DNA from 2 places in the Arthrobacter sp. B055-34 genome. Region 1 is predicted to be linked to the other one. Evidence: riboswitches for the same ligand, from Rfam matches in the RefSeq annotation. Region 1 holds a riboswitch; the other holds the start of a gene.

The links. Region 1 has a riboswitch for glycine ahead of gcvP (aminomethyl-transferring glycine dehydrogenase). Riboswitches for the same ligand answer to the same signal wherever they lie in the genome.
Region 2: another riboswitch for glycine. It lies ahead of glyA (serine hydroxymethyltransferase); the one in region 1 lies ahead of gcvP (aminomethyl-transferring glycine dehydrogenase).

The regions. Positions count from the first base shown of each region.
Region 1 covers NZ_JBNHFQ010000007.1:195,194-210,819, reverse strand. Annotated here, with positions in the region: gene AC5RWO_RS14950 (LacI family DNA-binding transcriptional regulator) at 1-1,035, shown strand, start outside; gene AC5RWO_RS14945 (hypothetical protein) at 1,032-1,283, opposite strand; gene AC5RWO_RS14940 (GntR family transcriptional regulator) at 1,422-2,138, shown strand; gene AC5RWO_RS14935 (MFS transporter) at 2,169-4,157, opposite strand; gene AC5RWO_RS14930 (transporter substrate-binding domain-containing protein) at 4,184-5,005, opposite strand; gene AC5RWO_RS14925 (M4 family metallopeptidase) at 5,144-6,208, shown strand; gene AC5RWO_RS14920 (protealysin inhibitor emfourin) at 6,205-6,546, shown strand; gene AC5RWO_RS14915 (MFS transporter) at 6,644-7,909, shown strand; gene AC5RWO_RS14910 (mycothiol transferase) at 7,960-8,481, shown strand; glycine riboswitch at 8,573-8,672, shown strand; glycine riboswitch at 8,673-8,779, shown strand; gene gcvP (aminomethyl-transferring glycine dehydrogenase) at 8,830-11,697, shown strand; gene gcvT (glycine cleavage system aminomethyltransferase GcvT) at 11,714-12,850, shown strand; gene gcvH (glycine cleavage system protein GcvH) at 12,988-13,368, shown strand; gene AC5RWO_RS14890 (L-serine ammonia-lyase) at 13,450-14,865, shown strand; gene AC5RWO_RS14885 (NADPH-dependent F420 reductase) at 14,923-15,606, opposite strand.
Region 2 covers NZ_JBNHFQ010000008.1:72,722-88,347, forward strand. Annotated here, with positions in the region: gene AC5RWO_RS15680 (2,3-butanediol dehydrogenase) at 1-390, opposite strand, end outside; gene AC5RWO_RS15685 (trimeric intracellular cation channel family protein) at 469-1,104, opposite strand; gene AC5RWO_RS15690 (amidohydrolase) at 1,123-2,346, opposite strand; gene AC5RWO_RS15695 (DoxX family protein) at 2,540-2,953, opposite strand; gene AC5RWO_RS15700 (SDR family oxidoreductase) at 3,031-3,813, opposite strand; gene treS (maltose alpha-D-glucosyltransferase) at 4,057-6,402, shown strand; gene AC5RWO_RS15710 (hypothetical protein) at 6,572-7,474, shown strand; glycine riboswitch at 7,635-7,732, shown strand; gene glyA (serine hydroxymethyltransferase) at 7,880-9,211, shown strand; gene AC5RWO_RS15720 (amino acid permease) at 9,354-10,814, shown strand; gene AC5RWO_RS15725 (DUF6221 family protein) at 10,905-11,189, opposite strand; gene AC5RWO_RS15730 (nucleoside deaminase) at 11,244-11,735, shown strand; gene AC5RWO_RS15735 (NAD(P)/FAD-dependent oxidoreductase) at 11,822-12,991, shown strand; gene curA (NADPH-dependent curcumin/dihydrocurcumin reductase) at 13,019-14,047, shown strand; gene AC5RWO_RS15745 (polysaccharide deacetylase family protein) at 14,082-14,810, opposite strand; gene AC5RWO_RS15750 (FAD-binding oxidoreductase) at 15,000-15,626, shown strand, end outside.

The DNA of each region.
Region 1 (15,626 bases):
CTTGCCGAGTCTATCGGGGTCTCCCGCCAGACAGTGTCCAACGTGCTCAACGCACCGCAGCGGGTGAAGCCGGCCACCCGTGAACGGGTCCTCAAGGCCGTCCGGGAGAGCGGATACCGTCCCAGTGCGGCTGCCCGCCAGCTGCGAACGCGCCGGTCGATGGATCTGGGCCTGCGGCTGACGCCTGTTACCGACGGGATCAACGGCGCGGTGCAGGACCGCTTTCTCCACGCGCTGACGGAAGCCGCCCAGGACGCGGGCTACCGCCTGACCCTGTACAGCGCGCGCGATGACGAGGAAGAAATCCGCCACATCGACGAGCTGCTGCACGTGGCGGACCTGGATGGCTTTGTGCTGACTGGCACCCATGCCGGGGATCCGCGGACAGCCTGGCTGCAGGAGCATGCCGTTCCCTTCGCCGCCTTCGGCCGGCCTTGGAGCCGCACGGAGGATCCGTTTGCGTCGGCCCATCCGTGGGTGGATATTGACGGCGCAGCTGGCACCGAGAGTGCCACCGGGTTCCTGCTCGAGCAGGGCCACCGGCGGATCGGCTTCCTGGGCTGGCGGCCGGACGAAGGCCTGGGGGACGACCGGCGGGCCGGCTGGCACCGTGCCATGGAAGCAGCCGGCAAGGGCGGAAGCCTGCACGAGCTGAGTACGGCAACGGACGACGACGTAGCGGCCGGAGCCTCGGCGGTTGACGGCTTGCTGGCGAATGGAGTCACCGCTCTGGTCTGTGCCAGCGATTCGCTGGCTTTGGGTGCCTTCGCCCAGCTGCGGGCGGTGTTGCCGCCGGAGCAGGAACCCGCCGTCGTCGGTTTTGATGACACTCCGGTTGCTGCGGCCGTGGGCCTGAGCAGCGTGGCCCCGCCCGTTGCCGATGCGGCCCGGCGCATCATCGCGGTACTGTCCCATGTGCTGGCCGGCCAGCCGGCGGACGAGGGGCCGCAGCAGCACCAGGTGCTCAAGCCTTCCCTGGTGGTGCGGACGCCCCATGCGTTGGGCAGGATTGCGCGGCGGCCGCTGGGCAGCTAGCCGTTGTAGCGGCGGCCGTCGTCCTCCGGCTCGCCTTCGGGCTGCCAGGTAAGCGTGATTTCGACGCCACCGCGGACGGCGCCTATTACTAAATGCAGGTCTTCGCCATACAGGTCCTCGTGGTCCACCCGCCCGCCGTCTTCGCGGCGTTGTTCCACCAGATCCGTCATGGCCGCAGCCATCGCGCGGCCCCAGTCCTGAGGGTGTCGGCTATTGGCTTCGGCCGACGCCGAGTATTTTTTGTTCATGCTGGTCCCGTCCGGAGCATCAGGGGCAAAAGTCCATCCAACCCCGCCCCGGGCCGAACACCCATCTGAAATGAAGTTTGACCCTGCCCCACGACGCTGTGATGCAGGTCTCATAAGGTTAGGATGAAGAATGCATTGATGCCAACAAATGCGCCATATTACCTATATGTGACGTTTTCACTGGCAGCCGGCGATGACGAGGAGGCCATCATGGGCAGTGACGTTCCCGCGACGCGACGGGCGGCAATCTCCCGGCAACTGCGAGACGAAATCCTGGCCGGTGAGCTTCCGCCGGGAGCCCCGGTTAAGGATGCCGAGCTGGCCGAGCGGCTGGGAGTGAGTATTACGCCGGTCCGGGAAGCGGTGACGGAGCTGATCACCGAGGGCCTGATCGAAAGCCTGCCGAACAAACGGCGCCGGGTGGCCGTGCTCAACGAGCTCCATGCGGTCCAGCTGCTGGATGTTCTCGGGGTTGTCCTGGTTGCGGTCTTCGAACGCTCGGCTGCGCGGCTGGGCGAGGACGATGTCGAGGCCATGGCGGCAGCCGCCGAGCACCTGGAAGGCGCGCTCCAAACCGGCGACATGCTGGCCGCCCACACCACGCTGAGGGGATTGATCGAAATAATCCTTGATGCCGCCGACCACGATGAGCTGCGCGCCGTGAATGAGCATGTGCTGGCCCGTTCCCTGGGCCGGCTGTTCCTCTACCAGCGGGAGGAACTTTATTACATCTGGACGGACGGGTGGAAGGAGGCAGTTGCGCTGCTGCGCCGGCAGGAACCTGACGCCGCCGTCCAACGGTTGCGGCAGGTCTTCTGGATTTTGACGGAGGAGCTGCGAACCGGGGACATGTAGGCCGGCAAGCTAGGGCGAAAGAACTTCCGGCTAGAGCGTGGTTTCCCTAGCCTTGCCGACCAGATCGAAATTCACCACGGAGGACTCGGCCGTCATCACCAGCTTCCGGGACTGGGTGTACTGCGTGTCGGGTTCGACAACAGTGACCACGTATCTTCCCGTGGGCGGAAGCCGCAGTTCGTAGCGGCCGGCGTCGTTGGTTTTGGTGGAGGCGATGTACTCGCCCGTGTGTGCGCTGAGCGCGACCAGTGCGCCGGGCAGCGCGGCCCCGCCCCGAAGCACCCAGCCCGTGATGGTCAGCCGCTGCGTCAGCCGGATCTGCTCATCGCGTTCGGAACCGGTGAACCTGACCACCTTGGAAGTGGGAACCCAGCCGTCCGCATTAGCCACGACCAGATACTCGCCGGGCCCTGGCAGCGCAAGGGAGAACCCGCCGTCGTTCGCTGCCCTGCTCCAGTCCACGGGCTCGCCGGAGGTCTTCATGACCGTGACGACGGCGTGTGGAATGGCCTGGTCGTCGGTGTGCAGCACGCGCCCGTGCACCACGGTTTCCGCGCTGTTGCCGGCCTGGGTGACGGCGAGGGCGGCGGTCTCGACCGGAACGCCTTCGGCCGCAGGCACCGCCTCGTACCTGGGCACGAACCACACCACGGCACAGGCCACGAGCGAGGCCACGGCCGCAATCCAGAACACGTCCTGGAAAGCCTCCATGGCAGGCAGCTCGCCCCCGTTGACGCTGACCGTAACCGACGCCAAGACGGCTGCGACGGCGGCGCTCGAGGTCGAGGTGCCAATGGCACGCAGCAGCGCGTTGAGGCCATTGGCGGAGGCCGTCTCGGTGATCGGCACATTGGCCATGATCAGGCTCGGCATCGCGGCATAGGCCACCGCGGAGCCGACGCTGACAACGGTGGAGCCAATAATGATCGCGGCCACCGAGTCGCTGACGAAGACACGGCCCACATACCCCACGGCCATGATCGCCGAACCGGCAATCAGCGTGGTTTTGCCACCGAAGCGGTTGATCATGGCGCCGGATACGGGGGAGAAGGCGACCATGGCTAGTCCGGACGGAACCATCGCCAGGCCTGCCGTGACAGGGTCGAGCCCGAACCCGTGCGGCACCGAAGCGGGCAGCTGCAGTTGCTGGGTGCTCAGCAGCATGTTCGCGAACAGGGCAAAGCCCACCAGGACGGAGGCAATGTTGGTCAACAACACCGGCCGCCGGGACGAAGTGCGCAGGTCGACCAACGGCTGGCTGACCTTCAGCGAATACGGAATCCAGGCCGCCAGGATCACAATCGTCAGGATGAACAGCGCTATGGTCAGTTCGTCGCCCCAGCCCCAGGTGCCACCCTTGGAGATGGCCAGCAGAAGCGAGGTCAGCGCGATGGAGAGCATGCTGGCGCCGAGGTAATCGAACCGGCCGCGGGTCCGCACCTCGGATTCCGAGACCACCAGGTAGACCGCGGCGAGAATGGCCACACCAACGACGGCGGAAAGCCAGAACACTGATTCCCAGCCGGCCTGCTGGTAAAGGGTACCGCCCAAGGGCAGGCCGAGGGCGCCGCCGATGCCCAGCGTGGCGCTCATGAGGGCAATCGCGCTGCCGACCTTTTCCCGCGGGAGCTCGTCGCGCATGATGCTGATGCCTACCGGGATCAACGCCGAGGAGAACCCCTGCAGGGCGCGGCCAACAATTATGGTGGCAAAGTCGCCGCCGAGCGCGGCTACCACGGAACCGGCTGTCATCAGGATGATGCAGACCAGCATCATCAGCCGCTTGCCGAACATATCCGCCAGCCTGGCCACGATCGGTGTCGCGACGGCAGAGGTCAGCAGAGTGGCGGTGACCAGCCAGGAAACATCGTCGATGGAGACATTGAGCAGTTGCGCGAACTCGGGCAGCAGCGGGATGACCATTGTCTGTTGGAGCGAGACGGTTGTACCGGACAGGCACAGGACGGCGATGATCGCCCAAGTTGGCATTCTTTTGCGCGCGGCGGCAGACTCAGGCATTTCCTTAGCGTATCCGGCGGGTAGCCCTAGCCGAACCAGGGGGCCTTGGCTGCATCGTAGGTGCCGTCGTTCTTGGCCATGTTCAGCCACTGGTCCACGTATTCGCGAAATTCGACGTCACCCTGCGGAAGTAGGTAGGCCTTCTGCGAGAAGTTGAATGGCTCCTCAGGATGGACGGCGCAGAGCTCCGGATGCTCGTTCGCCACCCACATTGTTTCCGATGCGTCCGTTGTCATGACGTCCGCGCGACCAGCGATGATTTCGTCGAAAATGGTGTTGTTGTCTTCGTAGCGGATGATCTCGCCATCGGGGTAATGTTCGTCGGCGAACTTCTCGTTGGTCCCGCCGATTGGTGTGATCGAACGGACACCAGGCTGGTTGATCTCCTCCACAGTGTCGTACTTCTCAACGTTTTCGCACAGCGTGATCGGCGTCTTCCCTTCGTCCAGAGTCGGCTCAGTGTAGAACGCCTGGGCAGCCCGTTCCAAGGAGATGGAAATGCCGCCAACGCCGATATCGCATTTGCCCAGAAAGTCCGGCATCAAGGTTGCCCAGGTGGTCGGGACGAACTCAACTTCCACTTCCAGTCGCTGGGCCAAGTCCTCAACCATATCGATGTCGATCCCGGTGTATTCCCCCGTCTCCGGATCCAGATACGTGAACGGTCGATAGTCCCCTGTGGTGCACACTTTGAGCACGCCGCTGTCTGCAACGGTCTCCAAACGTGATGGTTCGTCCGACTGCGAGGCCGAAGCGGAACTGCCATCGCCGGACGGGCCCGCGGTCGTGCAACCGGTCAAGGCCACCAGGGCCAGGAAAGAAGTTACGGCAATTTTGCTCGATTTCATCGGTTCCCTCGCACTTAATCGTTTCGGCTAAATACTGCCAGCGTAGCGGGGGTCATGGAGCACGAATACCCGTATGCCGTGGCTGCCACAGGTTGTCACACCCGGACCATAGGCTTGGGGCAACGCAAGGAGGTCCTCATGTTCTGTTCTATTGTTCCGCCGTACCTGCTCCGACGGCTCGCCCGGTTGGATGACCGGTCCCTGCTGCCTGTGGCGGAAGCTGCCCAGCGTGCCCTGGTCCGGGATGCAGCCATGCGCCGGAACCGTAACGTCAAACGTGCGCAGATGCCGGCCCTGCCCACCCTCCTGCCGTCGCAACGCATCCGGGCTACAGGGCTGAATCCCACCCGGCAGATCAATGACGCCCAGAACATGGAACGGCTGCCCGGTATCCGCGTGCGCAGCGAGGGAGACGGCCCGGTTGAAGACGTCGCGGTCAACGAAGCCTACGACGGGCTGGGGTCCACCTTCGAGCTTTTCTCTGACGCCTACCAACGCAATGCACTCGATGGCCGGGGCGGAATCCTGCACGCCACCGTCCACTATGGCGAGGACTATGACAACGCGTTCTGGAACGGCACGCGGATGGTTTTCGGCGACGGCGACGGGCGCGTCTTCCAGCGCTTCACCAAATCGCTGTCCGTCATCGGGCATGAGCTGACCCACGGCATCACGCAACACACCACCAACCTGGTCTACCAGGGCCAGCCCGGCGCACTGAACGAGTCGATTTCGGACGTCTTCGCTGCCTTGGTGGAGCAGTACAAGCTCGGGCACAGTGCGGACCACGCTAGCTGGCTGATCGGCGAAGGCCTGTTCACCGACCAAGTCAGCGGCGACGGCCTGCGCTCGCTGAAGGCGCCGGGCACTGCTTACGACGACGACGTGCTCGGCAAGGATCCACAGCCTGCCACCATGGCGGACTACATCGACACCACGGACGACAACGGGGGAGTGCACCTGAACTCAGGCATTCCCAACCATGCCTTCTACCGGCTGGCCTCGATCCTGGGCGGGAACGCCTGGGAACGAGCCGGCCTGATTTGGTACGACACGATCACCGGTACGGAAGTCGTGGCGGATACGGACTTTGCAGGTTTCGCGGCAGCTACTGAAAGTGCGGCGGAAAGCCGCTACGGTAAGGACTCAGAGGAACTCAAGGCCGTAACGGCGGCCTGGACTGAGGTGGGCGTCTTGGGATGAGGATCAGCGTCAAGCGCACCGGCGGATTCGCGGGTCTGACGAGGCGCTGGGCAGTTGAAGTGGGTCAGCCCGAACTGCGTGACGAGTGGCTGCCCATTATTGAATCCTGCCCTTGGGACGATGTCCCGCAGACGCAGAACCAGCCGGACCGTTATATGTACTGGATCAGCGCCGGCGAACGTGAGGCCTCCCTCCCGGAGCAAGACGTAACCGGCCCCTGGCGGCAACTGGTGGATCGCACCTTGGAAAGTGCTCGGCAGGAAGAGGGCCGTCGCGCGGAACGCCGGCCCCAGGGCCCGGAAGGTTTTTTCCGGGACGAGAATTCCGGAGAGCCTTAATCGACTTCAGGTGGGGACGGCGGCAGCCATCGCGACAGCTATGGTGAAGAAGCTGGCACATCCGCCGGCCACAGCCTGCCTGCAAACGGAAATCAGAGTGCCTAGAACAAACCAACCCCAGATCACGGATCAGCCTGTAGCGAAGGACACCGCGTCCGTTCCTGGACTTCTCCGCCGCCGCCTGATCGTCCTCGCCGGCATCCTGATCATGGCTCTGAGCCTACGTCTCGCGGTCTCGGGTGTTTCACCCGTGCTGGCGGAGATCTCCAACGATCTGCCGTTTGGTCCTGCATCCATCGGCGTTCTCGGCATGCTCCCGACCGCTGCCTTCGCCGTGGCAGGATTCACGACGCCGGCACTGATCAGAGCACTGGGCATACCCGCGGTCCTGCTCGGTTCGCTGGTGCTGGCCGCGTCAGGCCAGATCGGACGGGCGCTGGCCTCCGACGTGGCGCTGTTCCTGGGCTTCTCCGCCGTGACCATGGTGGGTTACGGGCTGGGCAACATCGTCATGCCACCGCTGGTCAAGCGGTACTTCCCGGACCGTATCGGCCTGGTGACTTCCCTGTACGTGACCCTGCTGGCGGTGAGTACCGCTTTCAGCCCGCTGATGGCGGTGCCGCTAGCCAACACGTCCGGCTGGCGCTGGTCGATCGGCATCTGGGCCGGTGTGAGTATGGCGGCGTTGGTGCCATGGATAGCCACCTTACTGGGGGAGCGGGCAACGCGGCGAGCCGAAGCCGTTCAAAACCCGTCGGCCGCAAAGCCCCACGCGAAGGTCCGTGTCTGGTCCTCTCCTGTCGCGTGGGGGCTGGCCATGGTGTTTGCCGGGACGTCCACCAACACCTTCTCGATGTTCACCTGGCTGCCTCCGCTGCTGCTCGACGCGGGAATGGACGCGGCCCAGGGCGGCACCATGCTTTCCTATTACGCCATCCTTGGCCTGCCGACCAGCCTGCTGGTTCCCTACTTGGCGGCCAGAATGCGCAATCCCTTCCCACTAGCAGCCCTGTTCGTGCTCTGCTACGCCGGCGGATATGCGGGCCTGCTGTTGTCACCCTCATCGGGCACGATCCTCTGGATCACGTTGGCTGGCCTGGGACAGGGAACATTCGCCATGGCCTTGCTGCTGGTCAACCTGCGGACCCGGACTACCGCCGGTTCGGGTGCGCTTTCCGGTTTCGCGCAAGGCATCGGCTATTCGGTTGCCTGCCTTGGGCCGCTGACTTTCGGGCTGCTGAAAGACATCACTGGTACATGGGCAACATCGTTCGACCTGCTCGCCGTATCGCTCGTCGTCCTCGTCGTCGGTGCTTTCATTGTCAGCAAACCGCGCTATCTGGAGGACCATCCGGGGGCGTAAGGCATAGGCTGGGTTCGTTGCCGCCAATCCCGGATCTACGAGGAGCGAAGATGAAATTCAACGATCTGCTGGCAGACGCTTTCGGCCGGATCCAGGAACGGGTCCACGAAGTGCTTGATGGACTGGACCCGAACCAACTGGCCGAACGGCCCGGAGGAAACGGCAACTCTATCGCGTGGCTGATCTGGCATTTGACCCGGGTCCAAGACGATCACATTGCCGATGTCGCGGGTGTGGAGCAGCGCTGGACCTCAGGCGGTTGGTCAGAACTGTTCGATCTTCCGCTGGACACACATGAAACCGGCTACGGCCACACCTCGGACCAAGTCAGCGCCGTCACGGTGGAATCTGGAAGCCTGCTGGCAGAGTATTTCGACGCCGTGCATCGCCAAAGCCTCGAGTTCATCGGCTCGCTGACCGAAGACGAACTGGACCGGATTGTGGATACACGCTGGGACCCGCACGTTACCCTCGGAGTCCGACTTGTCAGCGTCATCGATGACTGTTTGGAACACGCCGGGCAGGCCGCCTACGTTAAAGGACTGGTCCAGCACGGCGAAGCGCGCGGCTAATGCCGGCCGCCTTGTTTGTGTTCGCCCTCACCGGCTACCATTCAAGAAGATAGAACGCACTTCAAAAGTGTCATAACTGCATATTTGCCTTCGAATTGCGGCGGGAGAGTCCTGCTGGATGAATGTCAGCGGGCGCCGTAGGAGCAATACCTCCCCAGGAATCTCTCAGGCCCCTGTACCGCCGCAGACAGGCAACTCTGGAAAGTAGTCGACCATGACGGCGCGGCTCACCGACGGTGCAAGCGGAACTTGGAAAGGTTTCCGCGGAATCTCTCAGGTCCAATACAGAGCGGGGAGGAACCCGATCCATCTGGTACAACCGTGCCGGCCAATAACTGGAGTTCCTTCATGACGGTTCAACCCACCATTGCTACATTTGCCGAGCGCCACATCGGCCCGCGCAACAGCGACGCCGAGACCATGCTCAAGCAGCTCGGCTACACCAGCCTCGAAGACCTGGTCGACACGGCCGTTCCGGCGGACATCCGCCAGAGCGCGCCGCTTGAGTTGCCGGCTGCCCGCAGCGAAGCCGAGGTCCTCGCAGATCTGCGCGCCCTCGCCGCCAAGAACATCACTGCTGTGCAGATGATCGGGCAGGGCTACTACGACACCATCACGCCGCCGGTGATCCGCCGCAATGTGGTGGAATCCCCGGCCTGGTACACGGCCTACACGCCCTACCAGCCGGAAATCTCCCAGGGCCGGCTCGAGGCGCTGCTGAACTTCCAGACCATGGTTTCCGACCTGACCGGTTTGGAAATCGCCAACGCCTCCCTGCTGGACGAAGCTACCGCCGTGGCTGAAGCCGTGCTGCTGATGCGCCGTGCCAACAAGAAGCATGCCGACGGCAAGACCGTACTGGACGCAGACCTGCTGCCGCAGACCATCGCCATCGTCAAGGGCCGCGCCGAAGCGCTGGACTTCGAGATCGAGGTGGCCGACCTCTCCGTTGGTCTTCCCGAGGGCGAGATCTCCGGCATTGTGCTGCAGCAGCCGGGCGTGTCCGGCCATGTGGCCGACCACAGCAAGGTGATCGCGGATGCGAAGGAACGCGGAGCCATGGTCACCGTGGCCGCGGATCTGCTGGCTCTGACCCTGATCACGCCTCCCGGCGAGCAGGGCGCGGATATCGCCGTCGGAAATACCCAGCGTTTCGGTGTTCCGCTGTTCTTCGGCGGACCGCACGCCGCCTACATGGCTGTGCACAAGGGCGTAGAGCGCCAGCTGCCCGGCCGCCTCGTCGGAGTGTCCAAGGACAACGCCGGCATGCCTGCCTACCGCCTAGCACTGCAGACGCGCGAACAGCACATCCGCCGCGAGAAGGCCACGTCCAACATCTGCACCGCGCAGGCACTGCTGGCCATCGTCGCCGGCATGTATGGGGTTTACCACGGACCGGAAGGCCTGAAGGCCATTGCGCAGCACGCCAACAACCAGGCGCGTGCCCTCGCCTCCGTCCTCAAGGGCGCCGGACTGGAACTGACCAGCGAGCACTTCTTCGACACGCTGACGGTCAAGGTCCCGGGCAAGGCTGCCGACGTCATCAAGGCCGCCGAGGCCAAGGGCATTAACCTGCGCGTCATCGATGCCGATCACGTGGGCATCTCCACCGGCGAATCGACGACGGCGGAGCACCTGTCTGCTGTGGCCGAGGCATTCGGCGTGGACGGTGCAGCCGAGGACATCGCGGCGGGCCTGTCGGCTACGCCAGAAGGCTTCGGCCTGGAGCAGGGCATGCAGCGCACCTCTTCCTACATGCAGCACCCCGTCTTCCACAGCCACCGCTCCGAAACCCAGATGCTGCGCTACCTGCGCCGGCTCTCGGACCGCGACCTGGCCCTGGACCGGACCATGATCCCGCTGGGCTCCTGCACCATGAAGCTCAACGCCACGGCCGAGATGGAATCCATGACCTGGCCGGAGTTCGCCTCCATCCATCCCTTCGCTCCGGCGCACCAGACGAAGGGCTGGCGCGAACTGATCGAGGATCTGGAAGCGCGACTGTCGACCATCACCGGTTACGCGGGCGTCTCCATCCAGCCGAACGCCGGATCCCAGGGTGAGTACGCCGGCCTGCTGGCCATCCGTCGCTACCACCTGTCCCGCGGCGATGAGCAGCGCAACGTCTGCCTGATTCCTGCATCGGCCCACGGCACCAACGCCGCCTCGGCCGTGCTCGCAGGCATGAAGGTTGTCGTTGTGGCTACCGCCCAGGACGGCACCATCGACCACGCCGATCTGGACGCCAAGATCGAGCAGCACAAGGACAGCCTGTCCGCCATCATGATCACCTACCCGTCCACGCACGGGGTGTACGACGCCGATGTCCGCCAGGTCTGCGACGCTGTCCATGCGGCTGGCGGCCAGGTCTACATCGACGGCGCCAACCTCAACGCCCTCGTCGGACTGGCACAGCCGGGCAAGTTCGGTGGCGACGTGTCACACCTGAACCTGCACAAGACCTTCTGCATCCCGCACGGCGGCGGCGGCCCCGGCGTCGGTCCGGTCGCAGTAGCCGAGCACCTGGTGCCGTTCCTGCCCGGCAATGCCGCGCTGGCCGCGCACGAAGGCAAGGGCGTGCCGGTCTCGGCTTCCGAGTACGGTTCCGCCGGCGTGCTGCCGATCTCCTGGGCCTACGTGGCCATGATGGGCGGCGAAGGGCTGACCAACGCGACCAAGACCGCGCTGCTGGCAGGCAACTACATCGCCTCCCGGCTGAACGAGTACTTCCCGGTGCTGTACACGGGCAACGACGGTCTGGTGGCGCACGAGTGCATCCTGGATCTGCGCGAACTGACCGCCAAGTCCGGCGTTACTGCCGAGGATGTTGCCAAGCGTCTGATCGACTTCGGTTTCCACGCCCCCACGCTGTCCTTCCCGGTGGCAGGTACGTTGATGGTGGAGCCGACCGAGTCCGAAAACCTCGCCGAGATCGAGCGCTTCATTGAAGCGATGATCACCATCCGCGGCGAGATCGACCAGGTCATCAAGGGCGACTTCAGCGTCGAGGAGAGCCCGCTGCGGCTGGCACCCCACACCGCAGCTGCTGCCATCAGCAGTGACTGGGACCGCAAATACTCCCGCGAACAGGGCGTCTTCCCGGTGTCGAGCCTGAAGCAGGACAAGTACTTCGCGCCGGTGGGACGCATCGACGGCGCCGCCGGCGACCGTAACCTGGTCTGCTCCTGCCCGCCCATCGAAGAGTTCGCTAACTAGAGGAAGGTTCCAGACCATGAGCGCTGAAACCGCTACGAAGCAGTACACCGCCCTGTATGAAGAGCACCAGAAGCTGGGCGCCTCCTTCACGGACTTCGGCGGCTGGCAGATGCCGCTGAAATACCAGAGCGAACTGGCCGAGCACCACGCCGTGCGCAAGGCTGCCGGCCTGTTCGACCTCTCCCACATGGGCGAGGTCTGGGTTACCGGACCCGACGCCGGGAAGTTCCTCGACTATGCGCTGGTGAGCCGGCTCTCCGCGGTCGCCGTTGGCAAGGCCAAGTATTCGCTGATCTGCAACGAAGACGGCGGCATCATCGATGACCTGATCAGCTACCGCCGCGCGGAGGACAAGTTCCTGGTGGTGCCGAACGCGGGCAACGCCAAGGCCGTAGCCGAGGCCCTAGCCGACCGTGCGCAGGACTTCGACGTGACGGTGGAGGACGCCACCGCGTCCGTCTCGCTGGTGGCTGTCCAGGGGCCAAACTCCGTGGACATCCTGAAGCAGCTGGTGGCCGCGGCCGACCACGCCACCGTGACCGAGATGAAGTACTACGCTGCGGACGAGGTCCACTTCACTGTGAGCGGTGCTCCGCTCAAGCTGCTGCTGGCCCGCACCGGCTACACCGGCGAAGACGGGTTCGAGATCTACGTCCCGAACGAAAACGCCGCTTCGCTGTGGTCAGCCCTGCTGTCGGCAGGCAAGGACTTCGATCTGGTGCCCGCCGGCCTCGCCGCCCGCGATTCGCTGCGGTTGGAAGCCGGTATGCCGCTCTACGGCAACGAACTGTCCCTGGAAGTCAGCCCGTACGACGCTGGACTTGGCCCCATCGTCGCTCTGAAGAAGGAAGGCGAATTCGTCGGCCGTGCCGCGCTCGAAGCCCAGAAGGAACGCGGCTCCAAGCGCAAGCTGGTCGGTCTGAAGGGCCTTGGCCGCCGTGCCGCCCGCTCGCACTACCCGGTCTCCAAGGACGGCCAGGTTGTTGGCGAAGTGACCTCGGGCCAGCCAAGCCCCACGCTCGGTTACCCTGTTGCGCTGGCTTATGTCGATATCGAGCACATCGAACCCGGCACCCGGCTCGACGTTGACCTGCGCGGCAAGCCCGAGCCGTTCGAGGTCGTCGCACTGCCCTTCTACAAGCGCGACAAGTAAGCAAACCTGCCACGAAGCTGCCGGCAATAATCCATTCGTAAGACACTGCCGCTAATTCATGGCGGCGGTGCGCTGACGGATTATTGCCGGCGGCCGCTGTTCTTCCTGATTTTCCCCTCTTTCGAAAGGTTCTATCCATGAGCACAGTTCTTTCCAACCTCCGTTACTCCGAAGAGCACGAGTGGGTGGATGCTTCCAGCCCGGTCAAGGTCGGCCTCTCGCAGGTCGCCACCGACGCCCTCGGCGACGTGGTCTACATTGACCTGCCCGAGGTCGGCTCCACGATCACCGCCGGCGAAACCTGCGGCGAGGTGGAGTCCACCAAGTCCGTCTCCGACATCTACGCACCGGTTTCCGGCGAGATCACCGAGGTCAACCAGGCCGCCATCGACGATCCGGCCCTGCTGAACTCGGATCCGTATGGCAAGGGCTGGCTGTTCACCGTCAACGTTTCGGAAGAGGGCCCCCTGCTATCGGCCGAGGATTACAGTTCCAAGAACGGCGGCGAGCTGTCCTAACAGCCGCTGGTACCGCCGTCGTTATTCATCGTCTCTAACCGGAAGCGGCAACAAGCCGCCGAAGGGCATTAAGGAGCCATCATGGCTGTAGGCGTATTCGACCTCTTTACCGTGGGCATCGGCCCCTCCAGTTCGCACACCGTCGGTCCGATGCGGGCGGCTGCCGTTTTTGCCGAGGAGCTGGTTTCAACTGGCTTGCTGGACCGCGTGGCCGGACTGCGGGTGGACCTGTACGGATCGCTCGCGGCTACCGGCCGCGGCCACGGCACCTTCACGGCAGTGATGCTGGGGCTGGAGGGTTTCCAGCCAGAACAGATCCTGCCGGATGAAGTTGAATCCCGTCTCGCAGACATGGCTTCAACCGGCGAGTTGCAGTTGTGCTCGCAGGTTGAGGGCTCGGCCGGCGTGGTCCTGGACTACAAGGTCGAGGACATGGTGCAGCATCCGCTCACCGTGCTGCCCCGGCACACCAACGGGATGAAATTCCAGGTGACCGACGACGCCGGTGCGGTCCTTCACGAGGCAACGTTCTTTTCCGTGGGCGGCGGCTTCATTGTCCGCGACGGCGAGGAAGACGAGGCCGCGCGGGAGCTGGATGCCTCCAAGCAGGAGCTGCCGTACCCCTTCCGGACCGCGGCGGAACTGCTGGAACACTGCCGCAACACCGGCCTGGGCATCAGCGACATCATGATGCTCAACGAGAAGGCCTCGCGCTCCGAGGCGGACATCCGCGCAGGCCTGATCCACATCTGGCAGGTGATGGAGGAATGCAAGGACTCCGCCATCAAGCGCGAAGGTGTCTTGCCCGGGGGACTGAACGTCCGCCGTCGTGCGCCTGACTGGCATGACCGGCTGCGCAAGGAAGACAAGGACCGGGACCACAAGTACTGGCAGGAATGGGTGAACCTCGTGGCGCTGGCCGTGAACGAGGAGAACGCTTCCGGCGGGCGGGTTGTCACGGCACCGACCAACGGCGCCGCGGGCATCATTCCCGCAGTCATGTTCTATGCCACGCACTACGCGCCAGGCATGGAGAAGGCGACGCAGGCTGACAAGGAAGACGTCATCGTGAAGTTCCTGCTGGCGGCCGCGGCCGTCGGCGTGCTTTACAAGGAGCAGGCGTCCATCTCCGGCGCCGAGGTGGGCTGCCAGGGCGAAGTGGGTTCCGCTTCCTCCATGGCCGCCGCAGGCCTGGCCGAGGTCATGGGCGGCAGCCCCGCGCAGGTGGAAAACGCGGCCGAGATTGCCATGGAGCACAATCTGGGGTTGACCTGCGATCCGATCGGCGGCTTAGTGCAGGTACCGTGCATCGAGCGCAACGCTATTGGGGCCGCCAAGGCCGTGAACGCGGCCAAGATGGCGCTGTGGGGCGATGGCACGCACCGTGTTTCGCTGGACGAGGTCATCATCACCATGCGCGAAACGGGCAAGGATATGAGCTCCAAGTACAAGGAAACCGCGATGGGCGGCCTGGCCGTCAACGTGGTGGAGTGCTAAGAGACCACAGGTAGCGCTTTAGATGGATTGGACGGTCGCGGCATTTGCCGCGGCCGTTCACTCTTTCCTGACGATCTTGATGTTGAAGTCCGCGTGGCCCAGCGCACCCATCAGCCGCAGCCACAGCGGCAGGTACATCTCCATGCCGCGCGCGGACTCCAAGCCGCCCAGATCCAGGATGTCCTCGGCGGGCCAGCCCAGCTGGCGCAGGAGCCCGGTGACCAGTGCCTTCGCGTCGGCGTCGTCTCCGGCGACAAACACGTTGTGCGGTTCCGGCAGCCGGGCCGGGTCCACCATCAGCATGTTGTTGACCGTGTTCAATGTCTTGACTACCTTGGCCGCGGGGAAACGGCGCTGCAGTTGCTCGGCCAGGCTGTCGGTGTTGCAGATGGAGAGCGACGGCGGAAACCCGGAGGAAGGGTCCAACGGATTGGAGACATCCACGATGGTCTGGCCCTCCCGAGGGCCGACTGCTTCCAAAGCCGCAAGCGATGCTGCGCCCTGGGTCGCATTCACGATGACCTCCGCGTGGTTACCCGCTTCTGCCAGCGGAACCAACGGGATGCCGGAATGGTCTTCGTGCCACGCGCGGATCGGGGGCGCGCCCGTGGCGGATGCTTCCGTCCGGGCAAGGGTCTGCGCCGGGTCGCGGCTGCCGAGCAGCACCTCATGGCCGGCCCGCTCCAAGGCTGCAGAGAGTCTGCGACCAACGGCCCCGGTGCCGATGACGGAGATCTTCATGGCCCAAACGGTAGACCTGC
Region 2 (15,626 bases), on a different contig from region 1:
CAGCCCGCCGCCCCGGCCGCCCAGCCCGATGAAGTTCATGTCCTTGGACAGCTGGTACTCCTCGCCGGGCCCGGTGTCGACGTCGTCGTGGATTATGTAGGGCTCGACGACGACGTTCTGGCCCACTTCCAGGTCACTCACTCCGTCCCCGAGGGCGGTGATGGTGCCGGAGAATTCGTGTCCCATGGTTATGGGCGCTTCTTCGCCGGAGATGGGATGCGGAGAGCCCTTGGGCGGAATGAAAATGGGCCCCTCGAGGTACTCGTGCAGGTCGGTGCCGCAGATGCCGCACCAGGCCACATCGATGGCGACGGTTCCGGGCTTGAGCTCCGGTTCCGGAATGTCCTCGATCCTGATGTCCCTTTGATCGTAGTAGCGGGCAGCCTTCACAACAGACCTCTTTCCTCACGACGTCGGAAACTTCAGCCTACTGATGATCGGCGGGGTTTTGAATGGCGGAGGGGCGGCTTAGTCCGTAGCCGAGCTCGGGTTCTTCGCTCCGCCTGCGAGCGGCACGCGCCAGCCGAACCGCAGGGACAGCACGCGCAACAAGAAAACGACGGCGGCAATCGCGGTGCCGGTGTAGGCGTTGAACCAGCCCAGCTGGGAGAGCAGGGTGACCAGCGAAGCGCCAAGCATGGCCGGGACGGCGTAGACGCCGCGGGGGTTGAAGATCTGGGGCACCTCGTTGGCCACCACATCGCGCAGCACGCCGCCGCCCACCGCCGTCGTAATTCCCAGCACCGCGGAAGTCACTGGGCCCATGCCGGAATCCAGGGCCTTCAGCGTGCCGGTGACACAGAACAGAGCCAGCCCGCCGGCGTCGAAAATGAGCAGGGTCCGCCGGAACCGCTGGACACCGAGCACATGGAAGTAGACCACGGCGGCGGCCAGGACCGGGGCAACCAGGTAGATCGGTTCGACGAAGGCGGTCGGGACGGACTGGGAGATGATCAGGTCGCGGATGACGCCGCCGCCGAGCCCCACCAGGGACCCGAGCAGCAGGGAGCCGACGATGTCGAAGTTCCGGCGGGCGGCCAGGAGGCAGCCGGACATGGCGAAGAAGAACGTACCGAAAAGATCCAGTATCAGCAGGATGTCCACGGCCACGTCCCTTGCTGCCTAGCGCTCAAGACCGACCTTGGACAGGATTGCGGCAACGGCGGCGCGGGCACCGGTGGAGAGAGTCGGTTCCATTACCGGAGCGAAGAGCGGCGAATGGTTGACCGGGATGCGGTCGGCGGCCAGGGTTTCCGCCGGATGGCCGCCGAAGAACCAGTAGACGGAAGGAACGCCGATGGGCTCAACCAGGTTGCCGAAGTCTTCCGAGGCCATCACTGGTTCGCCCTCGATGACGTTGGCGTCGCCGAGTTCCTGCCGAAAAGCGTTGACGACGTCGTCGGTTGCTTGCTGGTGATTGGAGTTCGGCGGGAAGGAGGAGAGCACCTCGATGGTGGGTTCGGGCGCATTGGATGCAGCGGCCTCGGCCTTGATGATGCGCCGCAGCGCGCCGAGGACGGTGGCACGCACTGTCTCGTCGAAGGTGCGGACGTTGAGCGTGAATTCGGCGCTAGAGGGAATGATGTTTTCCTTCAATCCGCCGTGGAAGGTGCCGACGGTGACCACGGCCGAGCGGCGGGGATCCACCTCGCGGGACACGATGGTCTGGATGCGGGTGATGATGTGGGCGCCGAGCACGATGGGATCGATGGAGTCCTGCGGCTGTGAGCCGTGGGACTGCCGGCCATGCAGGGTGACCTTCCACGAATCCGCCTGGGTCATGGGGTGGCCATGCACATACTGGACGGTGCCTGCCAGCCCCGGCATGACATGCTGGCCGAAGACCACCTCAGGCTTCGGCGCCTTCTCCCACAGGCCGTCCTCCACCATCGCCCTGGCGCCCGCCCCGGTTTCCTCGCCGGGCTGGAAAATGAACACGACGGTTCCTGCCCACTGGTCCTTGATGCCGGCCAGGAGCTGCGCGGCCGTCAAGAGGGCGGCGGCGTGGGCATCGTGGCCGCAGCCGTGCATGACGGGAACTTCGGTGCCGTCCGCCAGCGTGCCGGTAGCGGTGCTGGCATAGGGCAGGCCGGTGTCTTCTTTGATCGGCAGCGCGTCGATATCGGCACGGAACGCCACCACCGGTCCTTCGCCGTTGCGCAGGACGCCGATGACGCCGGTGCCGCCGCAGCTGAAAGTATCGACCCCGTGTTGCTGCAGTTCAGCCTGAACCAGTGCGGCCGTCCGGTGCTCCTGCATGGAGAGCTCGGGATGCTCGTGCAACTGGCGGTAGAGATCATGCATGCGGGTGCGCTGCTCGTCGGTCAGCAGGACGGATGCTGGCATTGTTTCCTCGGTTTCTCCAGGCGCTTCCACGGCAGTTGGCGGCTGCACAAGGTGCCTGCACTCAAGCGGAGGGCGCGGTTCGACTCATCGTAACAATGGCCCGGAGAATGGCGGCACCATTACTCGCCCGTTCACGTTTAGGATGGTCGACCGTGGCTGGCAGCCACGGCGCCTGAGGCCTTCCATCGTTGGATCAGACCTGCCGCGTGCGCCACGCCCAAACCACGAGTGGAACCTGCAACGGCAGCCGGAGGCTGTGGATGATGCGTGCCCGCTTGGTGCCCGTCGGCCCGAACGCGTGCTTCAGGGCGCTGAGATGTCCGGCGGTGAAACCGGCGAACATCACTGCGGTGCAGATGCCCGCGACGCGCCTGGTCTGCGGGAGCAGCAGCCCGGCGGCGGCTGCGAATTCCAGTGCTCCGCTGATCTGCACCCAGCCATCGCGGGTGAGCGGCCCTGAAGCAGTAGTGATGGCTTGCGGAACGACGGGATAGTAGAAACGGGGCCTGACGAAGTGGTTGGCGGCGCTGGCGGTAAGCAGCGCGGCCAGGCCGAGCGCGCCGGCAGGGAGCTTGGTGGTCGCCATGGACTTCGAAGTTGGCGTCATCTGCTCACTGTACGTTGAGCCCGGCCGGGCGCCGCCGTCGTTATTTCCTCACAACGACGGCGGCGGCTGGGTTTGGGTTAGTACTTGTAGGACTGGCCGCCGTCGATCGGGATGACTGCGGCGTTGATGAAGGCCGCGTCGCCGGAGAGCAGGAAGGCGACCAGGTGGCCAACCTCTTCGGGTTTGCCGAAGCGCTTCATCGGGTTGGGCTCGACGAAGCCCTTGCCGACCTCTTCCCAGTTTTCCGGGTCGATCTGCTTGAGCGAGCCCTCGACCATCGGGGTCATGATGGCGCCCGGGGCGATGGCATTGATCTGCACGCCGTACTGGCCGTACTCGACGCCCGAGTTTCGGGTGAGTCCGACGACGCCGTGCTTGGAGGCGGCGTAGCCGGACTGGTTGCCGACGCCGCGGATGCCGCCGACGGAGGCGGTGTTCACGATCGAGCCGGAGCCCTGTTCCTTCATGACCTTCAGGACATGCTTGAGGCCGTAGAAGACGCCGTTGAGGTTGATGTTGACGACCTTGGAGAACTCGTCGGAGCCGTAGTCCTCGGTGGGATTCTGCTTGCCTTCGATTCCGGCGTTGTTGAAGAACCCGTCGATCCTGCCGAAGCGCTTGACGGCCTCGGCGACGTAGTTCTCGACCTCGGACTCGTTGGCGACGTTGGCGGTAACGTTCAGCACGTCGGCCTTGGGTGCGACCTGGCGGATTTCCTCCGCGGTCTCCTTCAGGCCCACCTCGTTCAGATCCACCAGGGTCAGCTTGCCCTCTTCCTTGGCGATCTGAAGTGCCGCCGCACGGCCGAGCCCTGATCCGGCGCCGGTGATAATGACGGATTTACCTGAGAACCGTTGCATGTTCTACCTTCTTTCCCCTTTGATGGTCCGGCTGGTTGGCCGGCTTCTATCTATGCAAACGCATGAATGGTGGCTAACCATCCAGAACCGGATGTGACTCTGCGGACATTACGCCGCCACGCCGCGGTTTTGTCCGTTGCACGCCTGATTGCGGAGGTGCACTGGTCTGGTTTCCCTGCGTCTGGCAGTGTGGAAGAAGTCAGTACTGGCCGGTGCCTGCAGGATGATCAAGGAGATATCTCGATGGTCGATTCGCTTTCTTCGATGGAACACCTTGACGACGGTTCTGGTGGCAACTCGGAAGCTGCCGAACCTGATGCCGTCCAGGAGGAGGCCCTCGAGCCGCACATTCCGGAAATCAACTTCGACGAGCAGTTCTATCCGGCCCGTCCGAGGGCGTTGCGTCCCAAAGCCCGGCGGCGGCACTTCAATCCAGGCCAGCCGCCGTTCGAGCCAGATGCCCGCAACAATGTCTACGTGGAGTGGCTGCGCAACCAGTCCATGCTCGGCGACGCCAAGGTGCTGGGCCGCCAACTGTCCGGCCAAGCCAGCATGTGGCAGAACCCCTTCGCCTGGCCGAATCCGCGGGCCGCGGTGGAGCGGGCCTCGGTGTGGTTCACCGCCTACCCGCTGTCCTTCATGACTAAGCCGGGTCAGTCCTTCCTCGGCGCCCTGGGGGACCCTGGTCTGTGGGAGGCATTTGAGCAGATCGGTATCAACGCCATCCATACCGGACCGGTGAAACTCGCCGGCGGGCTCTCGGGTTGGGAGCAGACGCCGAGCGTGGATGGCCACTTCGACCGGATCAGCATGGCGATCGATCCGATGTTCGGCACCGAGGACGAGTTCCGCGCGATGTGCCAGGTCGCCAACGACCACGGTGGAACGATCGTGGATGACATCGTGCCCGGACACACCGGCAAGGGCGCGGACTTCCGGCTGGCCGAGATGAACTTCCGCGACTACCCGGGCATTTACCACATGATCGACATCCCGGAGTCGGACTGGCACCTGCTGCCGGACGTGCCCGACGGCGAAGACGCCGTCAATATCGACGCCGCAACCGAACGCGCACTCCAAAAGGCCGGCTACATCATCGGCGAGCTGCAGCGGGTCATTTTCTACGAGCCCGGGGTCAAGGAGACCAACTGGAGTGCCACCGGCCCGGTCCTGGACGTTACCGGCCAAATGCGGCGGTGGGTGTACCTGCACTACTTCAAGGCGGGTCAGCCGTCGATCAACTGGCTGGACCCCACCTTCTCCGGCATGCGCCTGGTGATGGGCGACGCCCTGCACTCGCTGGTGGACCTGGGTACCGGCGCGCTGCGGCTGGACGCCAACGGTTTCCTGGGCGTGGAGAAGAGTGCCGAGGAAACGCCGGGCTGGTCGGAGGGCCATCCGATTTCCGAGGCCGCGAACCAGATCATCGGCAGCATGGTCCGCAAGGTCGGCGGCTTCACGTTCCAGGAACTGAACCTGAGCATCGACGACATCAAGTCCACGTCCGCCAACGGCCCCGACCTGTCCTACGACTTTGTCACCCGCCCCGGCTACCACCACGCCCTGGTCACCGCCGATACCGAATTCCTCCGGCTGACCCTGCGCCTGGCAATGGAGATCGGTGTGGACCAGGCCTCCCTGGTCCACGCGCTGCAGAACCATGACGAGCTGACCTATGAACTGGTGCACTTCACCACCAAGCATAAAGACGATATCTATGAGCTCGACGGCGAGGAAATGACCGGCGCAGAACTGGCCCATAAGGTGCAGCAGACCTTGCGGGACGGCATTACCGGGGAGGCCGCTCCCTATAACTTGGTCTTTACGGCCAACGGCATTGCATGTACGACGGCGAGCGTGATCACCGCGGTGCTGGGCATCAAGGACCTAAGCACCATCACGCCGGAGCAGACCATCGAGGTCCGCAAGGTGCACCTGCTGCTGGCCATGTACAACGCGCTGCAGCCGGGAGTCTTCGCGCTCTCCGGATGGGACCTGTGCGGCATGCTGACGCTGGACCGGTCGCAGGTGGCCCCGCTGCTGTCCCGCGGCGACACCCGCTGGATCAACCGGGGCGCCCATGACCTGATGGGCGTCAACCATACGGGGCAGGCTCCGACCTCCGGCATGCCCAAGGCTGTCAGCCTGTACGGGACGTTGCCGGACCAGCTCGCGGACGAGTCATCCTTTGCCCGGCAGCTGGCCAAAATCCTGGCCGTCCGGGAGCAGTACGGCATCGCGAAGAGTGCGCTGCTCGATGTTCCGGACGTCTCGCACCGGGGCATGCTGGTCATGGTGCACCAGCTTGAATCGGGCCATTGCGAAGTCACCGTCCTGAACTTCTCGGACCAGGAGATGGCCGGCACGGTGCGCTCCGAGCAGTTGGAAACCGGGGCCTTGGTGACCGATCTGTTCAGCGGCGAAGAAGTGGGCAGCGTGGATGACCTGCACAGCTTCTACATCCAGCTGGAGCCCTACCAGGGAACCGCGCTGCTGGTGACCCTGCCCGAAGAAGAGGAGCCGGCCGCAGAGGTTGCGGCTGAGGCGGAAGCGGGCGCGGACGAGGACGCGGGCACGGCTACGGACTGAAGCTGCGGCGCAGGCGCGGAGGACCCTGTCACGCCCTGATCTGGGGTAATGGTCAACGCGCGCCGAATGTGACCAGCATCTCACATAGAAACGCGGTAGGTGGGGAACCGGTTCGGGGCAGCCGGCGTTACCTTTCCGTAACTTTGCCTACCTTAAGTGTGTGTGAAATATGGCTGAAGACTCCTCCGCCGAAGATAGGCCGAAACTCCTCGGCCTTAACGGTGCCCAAACTATTGCCTCCGCCTTGGCTGCCGTGACCTCGGCCTTCGCGGGTTCTTTCCTCGGTGTCGCGGGAACCCTGATCGGCGCTGCCCTCGGTTCGGTCATCGCCACGGTAGCCGCAGCCATCTACGCCAGGACGCTGAGTTCTGCCGCCGTCGCGGCCAAGAAGACCCTGCCCGTGCCGCGGCTGCGCGGCCTGCGCAACGGCGGCCTGCCGGCGAGCGACGACGGGACCGAGCGTGCCGGTGTCTCCAGCGCCGTTGCCGACTTCAAGGCGAAGCTCACCGCACGCCGCTTCACGCCCCGGACCTGGGCCAAGATTGGAGTGGTCAGCGCAGCCTCCTTCCTGATCGCCATGGCTGGGATCACGATGGTCGAACTGGGAACCAGTAAGCCCATTTCGGCGCTGGTGGCATCGTCGACCAGCAGTGCGCCGACCGCCGAGCAACAGACCACCCTGGGCCGCGTCCTGACAGGCACCGCGGCCCCGGCCGAGGATGGCGGCGAAACCACGGAGCCCGGCGAGGCTGAGCCCGGGCAGGTCGACGACGGCGCTGGCCAGACCGGGACCACCGACGGCACTTCCGGCGGTACGGACGGATCGACGGGAGTCGAGGATCCTGCCACCGGCGAGACCGACGGTACTGCGCCGGTGGAGACCGTGCCTGAACCCGTTCCGGCGCCAGGCTCTGAAACCGGCGAAGTGGCGGAGCCGGAGGTCGTTACCGACCCGGGCGCCGGCCGGCAGGACACGGGCCAGCAGGAAACCGCCCCTGATGGCGGCGCCGTCGATCCGGCGCCGGTGGACGGCGGCGTGACCGAAGGCGACCAGACGGGCACCGGGCAATAAGGTTTGCCCAGGAGGCGCCGGCACTCAGGTGAGTGCCGGCGTCGCACGTTGTCTGCAGCGGATCCGCCGCTGACTAGGCCGTTAAGAAATGATGTTGCTTACGTCCCACCGGGCCGCTAATGTATGTGAGGCGGGTCACGAGGCTGTGGCCCGACGCTTTTGATCTGCGGCGGGAGAGTCCTGCCGGTACGTTCGTCAGGCGCCGTAGGAGCAACTCCTCCCCAGGAATCTCTCAGGCCCACGTACCGCCGCGGCTAGGCAACTCTGGAAAGCAGCCGGGAAACCGGCTCACCGACGGTGCAAGCGGCCCCCACGGGCGGCGGAAACTCTCAGGTCCCAGACAGAGCGGGGAGGAACCCGAATCATCGTGGCGTGTTGTGCGCTGCCTGAAATATGGAGTTCCTTATGACGATTCAGTCACCGTCCACTTTCCAGCAGGTCGTGTCCCCGAGCCTGAACAGCCAGCTGTCCGAGCTGGACCCCGAGGTCGCCGCCAAGATCGACGACGAACTCACCCGCCAGCGCGACGGCCTGGAAATGATCGCCTCGGAGAACCACACCGCCGCCGCAGTCATGCAGGCGCAGGGCTCCGTGCTGACCAACAAGTACGCCGAAGGCTACCCGGGACGGCGTTACTACGGCGGCTGCGAGCACGTCGACGTCATCGAGCAGCTGGCCATCGACCGAGTGAAGGACCTGTTCGAGGCGGCCTACGCCAACGTCCAGCCGCACTCCGGTGCCCAGGCCAACGCATCGGTCATGCACGCGCTGATCAAGCCCGGCGACACCATCATGGGTCTTAACCTGGCCCACGGCGGCCACCTGACCCACGGCATGCGGATCAACTTCTCCGGCAAGCTGTACAACGTGGTTCCGTACCAGGTCCGCGAAGACGACCACCGGATCGACATGGTGGAAGTGGAGCGGCTGGCCCACGAGCACAAGCCGCAGCTGATCGTGGCCGGCTGGTCCGCCTACGCCCGCCAACTGGACTTCGCCGAATTCCGCCGGATCGCCGACGGCGTAGGTGCCTACCTCATGGTGGATATGGCGCACTTCGCCGGACTGGTGGCCGCCGGACTGCACCCCAGCCCGGTGCCGCACGCCCACGTTGTCACCTCCACCACGCACAAGACGCTGGCCGGCCCGCGCGGCGGCATCATCCTGACCAACGACGCGGACGTCGCCAAGAAGATCAACTCGGCAGTCTTCCCGGGCCAGCAGGGCGGGCCGCTGGAGCACGTCATCGCCGGCAAGGCCGTGGCCTTCAAGATCGCCGCATCGCCGGAGTTCAAGGAGCGCCAGGAGCGCGTGCTGGCCGGAGCAAGCATCCTGGCCGAACGCCTGATGCAGCCCGATGTCGCCGCCAAGGGGATTTCCGTGGTTTCCGGCGGCACCGACGTGCACCTGGTGCTGGTCGACCTGCGCAACTGCGAACTGAACGGCCAGGAAGCCGAGGACCGCCTCGCGGCCATCGACATCACCGTCAACCGCAACGCTGTTCCCTTCGACCCGCGCCCGCCGATGGTCACCTCCGGCCTGCGGATCGGAACGCCCGCGCTGGCGACCCGCGGCTTCGGCGAAGCGGCCTTCACCGAGGTAGCTGACATTATTGCCGAAGCGCTGATCGCCGAGAACGACGCAAGCCTTGATGGACTGCGCAACCGCGTGGAGGCTTTGGCCGCCGCGCACCCGCTCTACCCGAACGTGGCACCGCTGGCAACAGCCGGCGCCTAACCGGGACTGGGCAGGGACCGCGGGGCCCCTGCCCAGGGGCCGGTCGCCGACATGGGGAAGCGACCGGCACCCTGAACCTGCATGCAACCCACACCCAGGGCCATCCAGCCATGCGAATATCCTCGCTCTGAAGGAGTAGTAAATGAAAGATGCAACAGTGCAGTCATCCGGGGCACCCCATCTGGAAAGACAGCTGAGCAACCGCCACATCCAGCTGATCGCGATCGGCGGTGCCATCGGCACGGGGCTCTTCATGGGCTCGGGGAAAACCATCTCCGCGGCCGGACCCTCCGTCATCTTCGTCTACATGATCATCGGCTTCATGCTGTTCTTCGTGATGCGGGCGATGGGCGAGCTGCTGCTGTCCAATCTGCATTACAAGTCCTTCAGCGATTTTGCGGGTGACCTGCTGGGCCCCTGGGCCGGATTCTTTACCGGCTGGACCTACTGGTTCTGCTGGGTCGTGACCGGCATTGCCGACGTCATCGCCATCGCAGGCTACGCCAACGAACTGGTTCCGGGCATTCCGCTGTGGATTCCGGGCGTGGTCACCATCGGCATCCTGCTGGTGCTGAACCTGGTTACCGTCAAGGCCTTCGGCGAGACGGAGTTCTGGTTCGCGCTGATCAAGATCGTCGCCATCGTGGCCCTGATCCTTACCGGTCTGTTCATGATCCTTTCGGGCTTCAAGTCCGAGGCCGGCCCGGCCACTGTCGAAAACCTGTGGATCCACGGCGGCTTCTTCCCCAACGAGTTCATGGGCTTCGTGGCCGGCTTCCAGATCGCCGTGTTCGCCTTCGTGGGCATTGAACTGGTGGGCACCACCGCTGCCGAAACCAAGGATCCCGAGAAGAACCTGCCCAAGGCTATCAACTCGATTCCGGTCCGCATCCTGCTCTTCTACGTAGGCGCACTCATCATCCTCATGGCAGTCACTCCCTGGACCCAGTTCGAGGCCGGACACAGCCCCTTCATCGGTATGTTCTCGCTGGCCGGGCTGGGCATGGCAGCGACCGTGATCAACCTGGTGGTCCTGACCTCCGCCATGTCGAGTGCCAACTCCGGCATCTACTCAACTTCGCGCATGGTCTTCGGCCTGGCGCAGGACGGCGATGCTCCGTCAATCTTCAGCAAGCTGTCGTTGCAGAAGGTGCCGCGCAACGCGCTGTTCCTGACCTGCGTGCTGCTGTTCGCGTCCGTGGCCCTGCTCTATGCAGGCGACGACGTCGGCAAGGCCTTTGGCATGGTGACGACGGTTTCCGCCGTATGCTTCATGTTCGTCTGGTCCATCATCCTGGCCAGCTACCTGGCCTTCCGCAAGCGCCGGCCCGGCCTGCACCAGGCTTCCAAATTCAAGATGCCCGGTGGCCCGGTGATGGTGTGGGTGGTCTTCGGATTCTTCGGCTTCGTGCTGTGGGCGCTGACCACACAACCGGATACGTTGCTGGCCCTGCTGATTACGCCCATCTGGTTCGCAGTTCTGGGCGCCGCGTGGGCGATCCTGCGCCGCAACCCGCTCCATGCAGCCCGCTACGAAACGTTCAAGGCAGGCGTCATCGCAGACCACGCCGAGGCGAAGGAAACCGCCTCAGTTTCCAGCTAGCGACGGCGGGAAACTGACGACGGCGGAAAGCGGCTATCGGACGGCGGTCGGGCATGGTGAATCCACCTGCCCGGCCGCCGTTGCGGTTCTCTAGAGCCGCCAGGCGGACTGGTAGCCGGTGTGGGTTTGATAGGGAAGCGCCATGTGCTGCAGAAAGGCCAGCATGTAGTCGTAGTCGCTGGCCGGTTCGTGGTCCCAGTCAACGTCCCTCACATGGGCGATCATCCGCCGCTTGGCATCGCACTCGGCCAGATTCTGTGCGAGGTGGTGCCGCAGGACCGTTTGTCCCACCATGCCGACGTCTGTCATCAGCGCCCGTATCCGAGCCTCGTCCTGCTGGATCCTCGCGAGCAGGAAATCGATAAGATCACCCATGTGGCCATCTTGGACCATTCCATGGGCAAAAGGCCATGGGCCATAATCGAGACCATGGCTATCACCGAGACCGATCTTGAACACCTGCGTCGATGCGTCGACCTGGCACGCGAAGCACTCGAGGACGGCGACGAGCCCTTCGGCTCGGTTCTCGTCGACGCCGGGGGCCACGTGCTTTTTGAGGATCGCAACCGGGTCAAGGACGGCGACCAGACACGGCACCCGGAGTTCGAGATTGCGCGCTGGGCCGCCGGCAACCTGAGTCCCGTGGAACGCGCCGCGGCCACCGTCTACACTTCCGGCGAACACTGCCCGATGTGCTCGGCCGCGCACGCCTGGGTCCGGCTGGGGCGGATTGTCTACGCCGCGTCCTCCGAGCAGCTTTGCAACTGGCTGGGGGAGTGGGATGTGGCTCCGGGGCCGGTCAACCCATTGCCCGTCCAAGCCGTCGCACCCGGAGTGGAGGTCGACGGCCCGGCAACGGAGCTGGCCGACGACGTTCAGGCACTGCACCGGAAGTTCCAGTTCCCGCAAGAATCTGCCTAGTTTCGGCATAGTCTCCCTGACCATTGCGCGTGGCGAATTGCCCAGTTCCCATTGACCGGCACGGTCCGGTGCTGTGCACTGTTGAGGTGGACACCCATCACAATGTGCTGATCATCGGTGGCGGCAATGCGGGCATTTCCCTGGCCGCCCGGCTCCGGCGCTACAAGGTTGAGGATATCGGGCTCGTCGAGCCGAGCCCGTGGCACTACTTCCAGCCGTTGTTTTCCCACATCGGTGCCGGGGCAGCCCAGATGAAGGAAGCCGTCCGTGAACAGCGGAAGGTGATGCCCCGCGGGGTCAACTGGATCCGTGGTGCGGCCGTGGACATCCAACCTGATGAGAACGCGGTGGTACTCGGCGACGGCCAGCGGGTGCGCTACAACCATCTGGTGGTGTGTCCGGGACTGCAACTAAACTGGCAAGCCGTTCCCGGGATGGCCGATGCCATCGAGTCCCCTTACGGAACGTCGAATTATGAGTCGCGGATGCCCACCAAGACCTGGGAGCTGGTCCGCCGACTGCGCTCGGGCACTGCGGTTTTCACCCAGCCCCCGGGCCCGGCCAAGTGCGCCGGGGCGGCACAGAAGATTGCCTACATGGCGTGCGACTTCTGGCGTGAGCAGGGCGTGCTGGGAGACATCAGGGTGGTCCTGGTGGTGCCAACGCCCACCGTTTACGGCGTCGACGGCGTAGATGCGGTGCTGGAGCGCAAAATCGCCGAGTACGGGATTGAGCTGCGGACCTCCACCACCGTGGCCTCCATAGAGGCAGCGGACCGGCGCATCCGGCTGCAAGGCCCCGGAGGCGGCGAAGACCTCGGCTATGACTTGCTCCATGTGGTGCCTCCGCAATCTGCGCCGGACTGGCTGAAGGCCACCACGTTGCCGGCCCCGGACGACCAAAGCGGTTGTGTGGAAGTGGACCCGGAACTGCTGCGGCACCGCCGCTACCCGAATGTCTGGTCCCTGGGAGATGCCGCCGCAACCCTGAACTCAAAGTGCGGTGGCGCCCTTCGTAAACAGGTCAAGATGCTGGCGCTGAACCTGAAGGCTGTGCTGGACGGGCGCGAGCCGGAGAACCGGTACAACCACTACGGCGTCTGCCCCTTCACGCTCACCCGCCACACCGTTCTTTTCGCCGAGTTCGACCACCAATACCGCCCGATGCCCAGTATCCCGTGGCTGAACCCAGCCAAGGAGCGGCGCTGGGCTTGGGTGCTGGACAGACGGATCTTCCCTCAGTCTACTGGCATTTGATTCTAAAAGGCCGTGCTTAAGGAGAACATGACAACGACGACGGCAAACCACACCACCCGAATCGTGCTGGCCGAACGGCCGCATGGTGCACCGACGGATCAGACTTTCCGGACGGAAACCGCAGAGCTCCCTGCGCTCGCCGACGGGCAGTTGCTTGTGCGCAACCGGTACATTTCGCTGGACCCCTACATGCGCGGGCGGATGAGCGCGGCGAAGTCCTATGCCACCCCAACGCCGGTGGGCGACGTCCTTCCGGCCGAGACGGTTGCCGAGGTCGTCGAGAGCCGCGACCCCGACTTTAAGCCGGGCCAGTTGGTGGCGACGTACGGCGGTTGGCAAAGCGCCGCCGTCGTTCCTGGTAAATACTCGCGTCCAGTCAGCGACAACGGGCAGCCGGAATCGACCGCGCTGGGCGTGCTGGGGATGCCGGGCTTCACAGCCTATTCCGGCATGGCGGAGATCGGACGCATCCAGGCAGGAGAGACCCTTGTGGTCGCGGCGGCAGCCGGACCGGTGGGCTCCGCCGTCGGGCAGTTGGCCCGTGCCGCGGGAGGGCGTGCGGTCGGCATCGCCGGCGGGCAGGAGAAGTGCGCCTACCTGGTCGATGAACTGGGGTTCGACGCCGCCGTGGACCACCGCTCCGAGTCTTTCGCGGACGAGCTGAAAGCCGCCTGCCCGGACGGGATCGACGTGTACTGGGAGAATGTGGGCGGCAAGGTGCTCCAGGCTGTGCTGCCGCTGCTGAACCTGTATGGGCGGATGCCGGTGTGCGGGATGGTTGCGCAGTACAACGCGACCGGCGCTCCGGAGGAGCCGGACCGGCTTCCCGGTTTCATGCGCACCGTGCTGAACCAGAGCCTGACCGTGCGCGGTTTCATCCAGACGGAATTCCGGGCGAAGCACTGGGATAACTTCCAGCGGGACATGGCTGAACTGGTCGCGGACGGCAGGATGAAGTACCGGGAGGACATTGTCGACGGGTTGGAGAACGCACCGTCGGCCTTTGCCGGGCTGCTGGAGGGCCGCAACTTCGGCAAGCTGCTGATCCGGGTCTGAGGACGCCCTGCTGGTCTTGGCGATTTCGGCCCGATCAGCAAGGTAACCGTAGCGGTAGGAGCGCCGGGCTGGTGGTGATGCGCCCGGTTGCGCCTCCATAGGCTCGGCAAACTCGGAGTCCCTTGTCTTCCAATCCTTCCTTCATCCGGTCCAGCGCCCTAGGATGGAAGCCCCGCCATTGCATGTGCATGAGGATTGTGCCGCCCTTTCGGCCAAGGGCGACGACGGAATCGACTACCTCGCTCCTGGACAGGCCGGTCCAGTCCCTGGTGCTGCCGGTCCAGAGCCAGGGCAACATGCCGACTCGGCGGTAGCCGCAGAGGACGGCCTCGTTGAGCCCGCCGTGCGGCGGCCGGCCAAAGTTGGTGGCAACCCCCGGTGCCCGCAGCTCGGCAGCCGCTCCGGCACAGTCGAACTGCCGGAGATCCCTGTGGCTGATGCTGTGATTGATGACGTATTGGCCGTGGCGCCTGGCCAGCGACACAATATCGGTTCCGTACTCGCGCCTAAAACTGGTTATGCAATCGCCTGATGGTGCCAGCACCAGCCCGATGTTCTCCCGTCGCGCGTAGTTGAGCACTGATCTGTAGGCCGACAACGTCCGTGGGCAATCATCAAACGTCAGCACCACCCGTTCGGTGTAATTCGGCCCATTGCGCATGTTGTATGCCGGAGCGGCGTTCGCCGCGCTGGGGAGGATCTGCCCGGCGAGGCTCAAGGCCACGATGGACAGCAATGCGGCGATTCGATGGCGGCGTTGCATGGCGCACCCGCTTTCCACCGGCGGCACATAACGCGGTGGGCCAGCGTTCCCCAATGACCAGCCGGATCAGGCAAGTATCCGCCCGGCTGCGGCCCGGGTCAACACTTTGAACCGGGCAAAATTCCGTCAGCGGTCAATGCAGTATGATCGGCATCACTTGCCGGAGGAAACGAAGGAGTTTTCGTGGGAATGGATGTTGCACCCGAGGTCCTGGGAGCGTCAGCCGCCGTCCTGGATGCTGCCCGCAGGGCATCGGTCAACTATGCGGACAGGGCCGCGGCCAACACGGACCGCTCGGGCTTTGTCCCGCAGTCCTTGCCGGACGGGGTGGTGTTCGCCGAATCGGTGGCGGACGTGGTGCAGGCGGTGGAACTGGCGGCCGCGCACAAGGTTCCGCTGGTGCCGCGGGGTGCCGGAACGGGTTTGGCGGGTGCATCCTCAGCGTCCGCGGGGGAGGTGGTGCTGGATCTCTCGCGGATGAACCGTATCCTCAGCGTCGATCCGGTCGAGCAGATCGCCGTCGTCGAACCCGGCGTCTTGAACGCTCATCTCAACACGGCCGTGGCCGAACACGGGCTGTTCTACGCGCCGGACCCGGCCAGTACGGCAATCTGTTCGATCGGCGGCAATATCGCCACCAACGCGGGCGGCATGCGCTGCGCCAAGTACGGCGTGACCCGCGAATCGGTTCTCGGGCTGCGCGTGGTGCTGGCCGACGGGCGCGAACTGCGCACGGGCCGTGACACCATCAAGGGCGTCACCGGCTACGACCTGAACGCACTGATGATTGGGTCGGAGGGCACTCTGGGCGTGGTC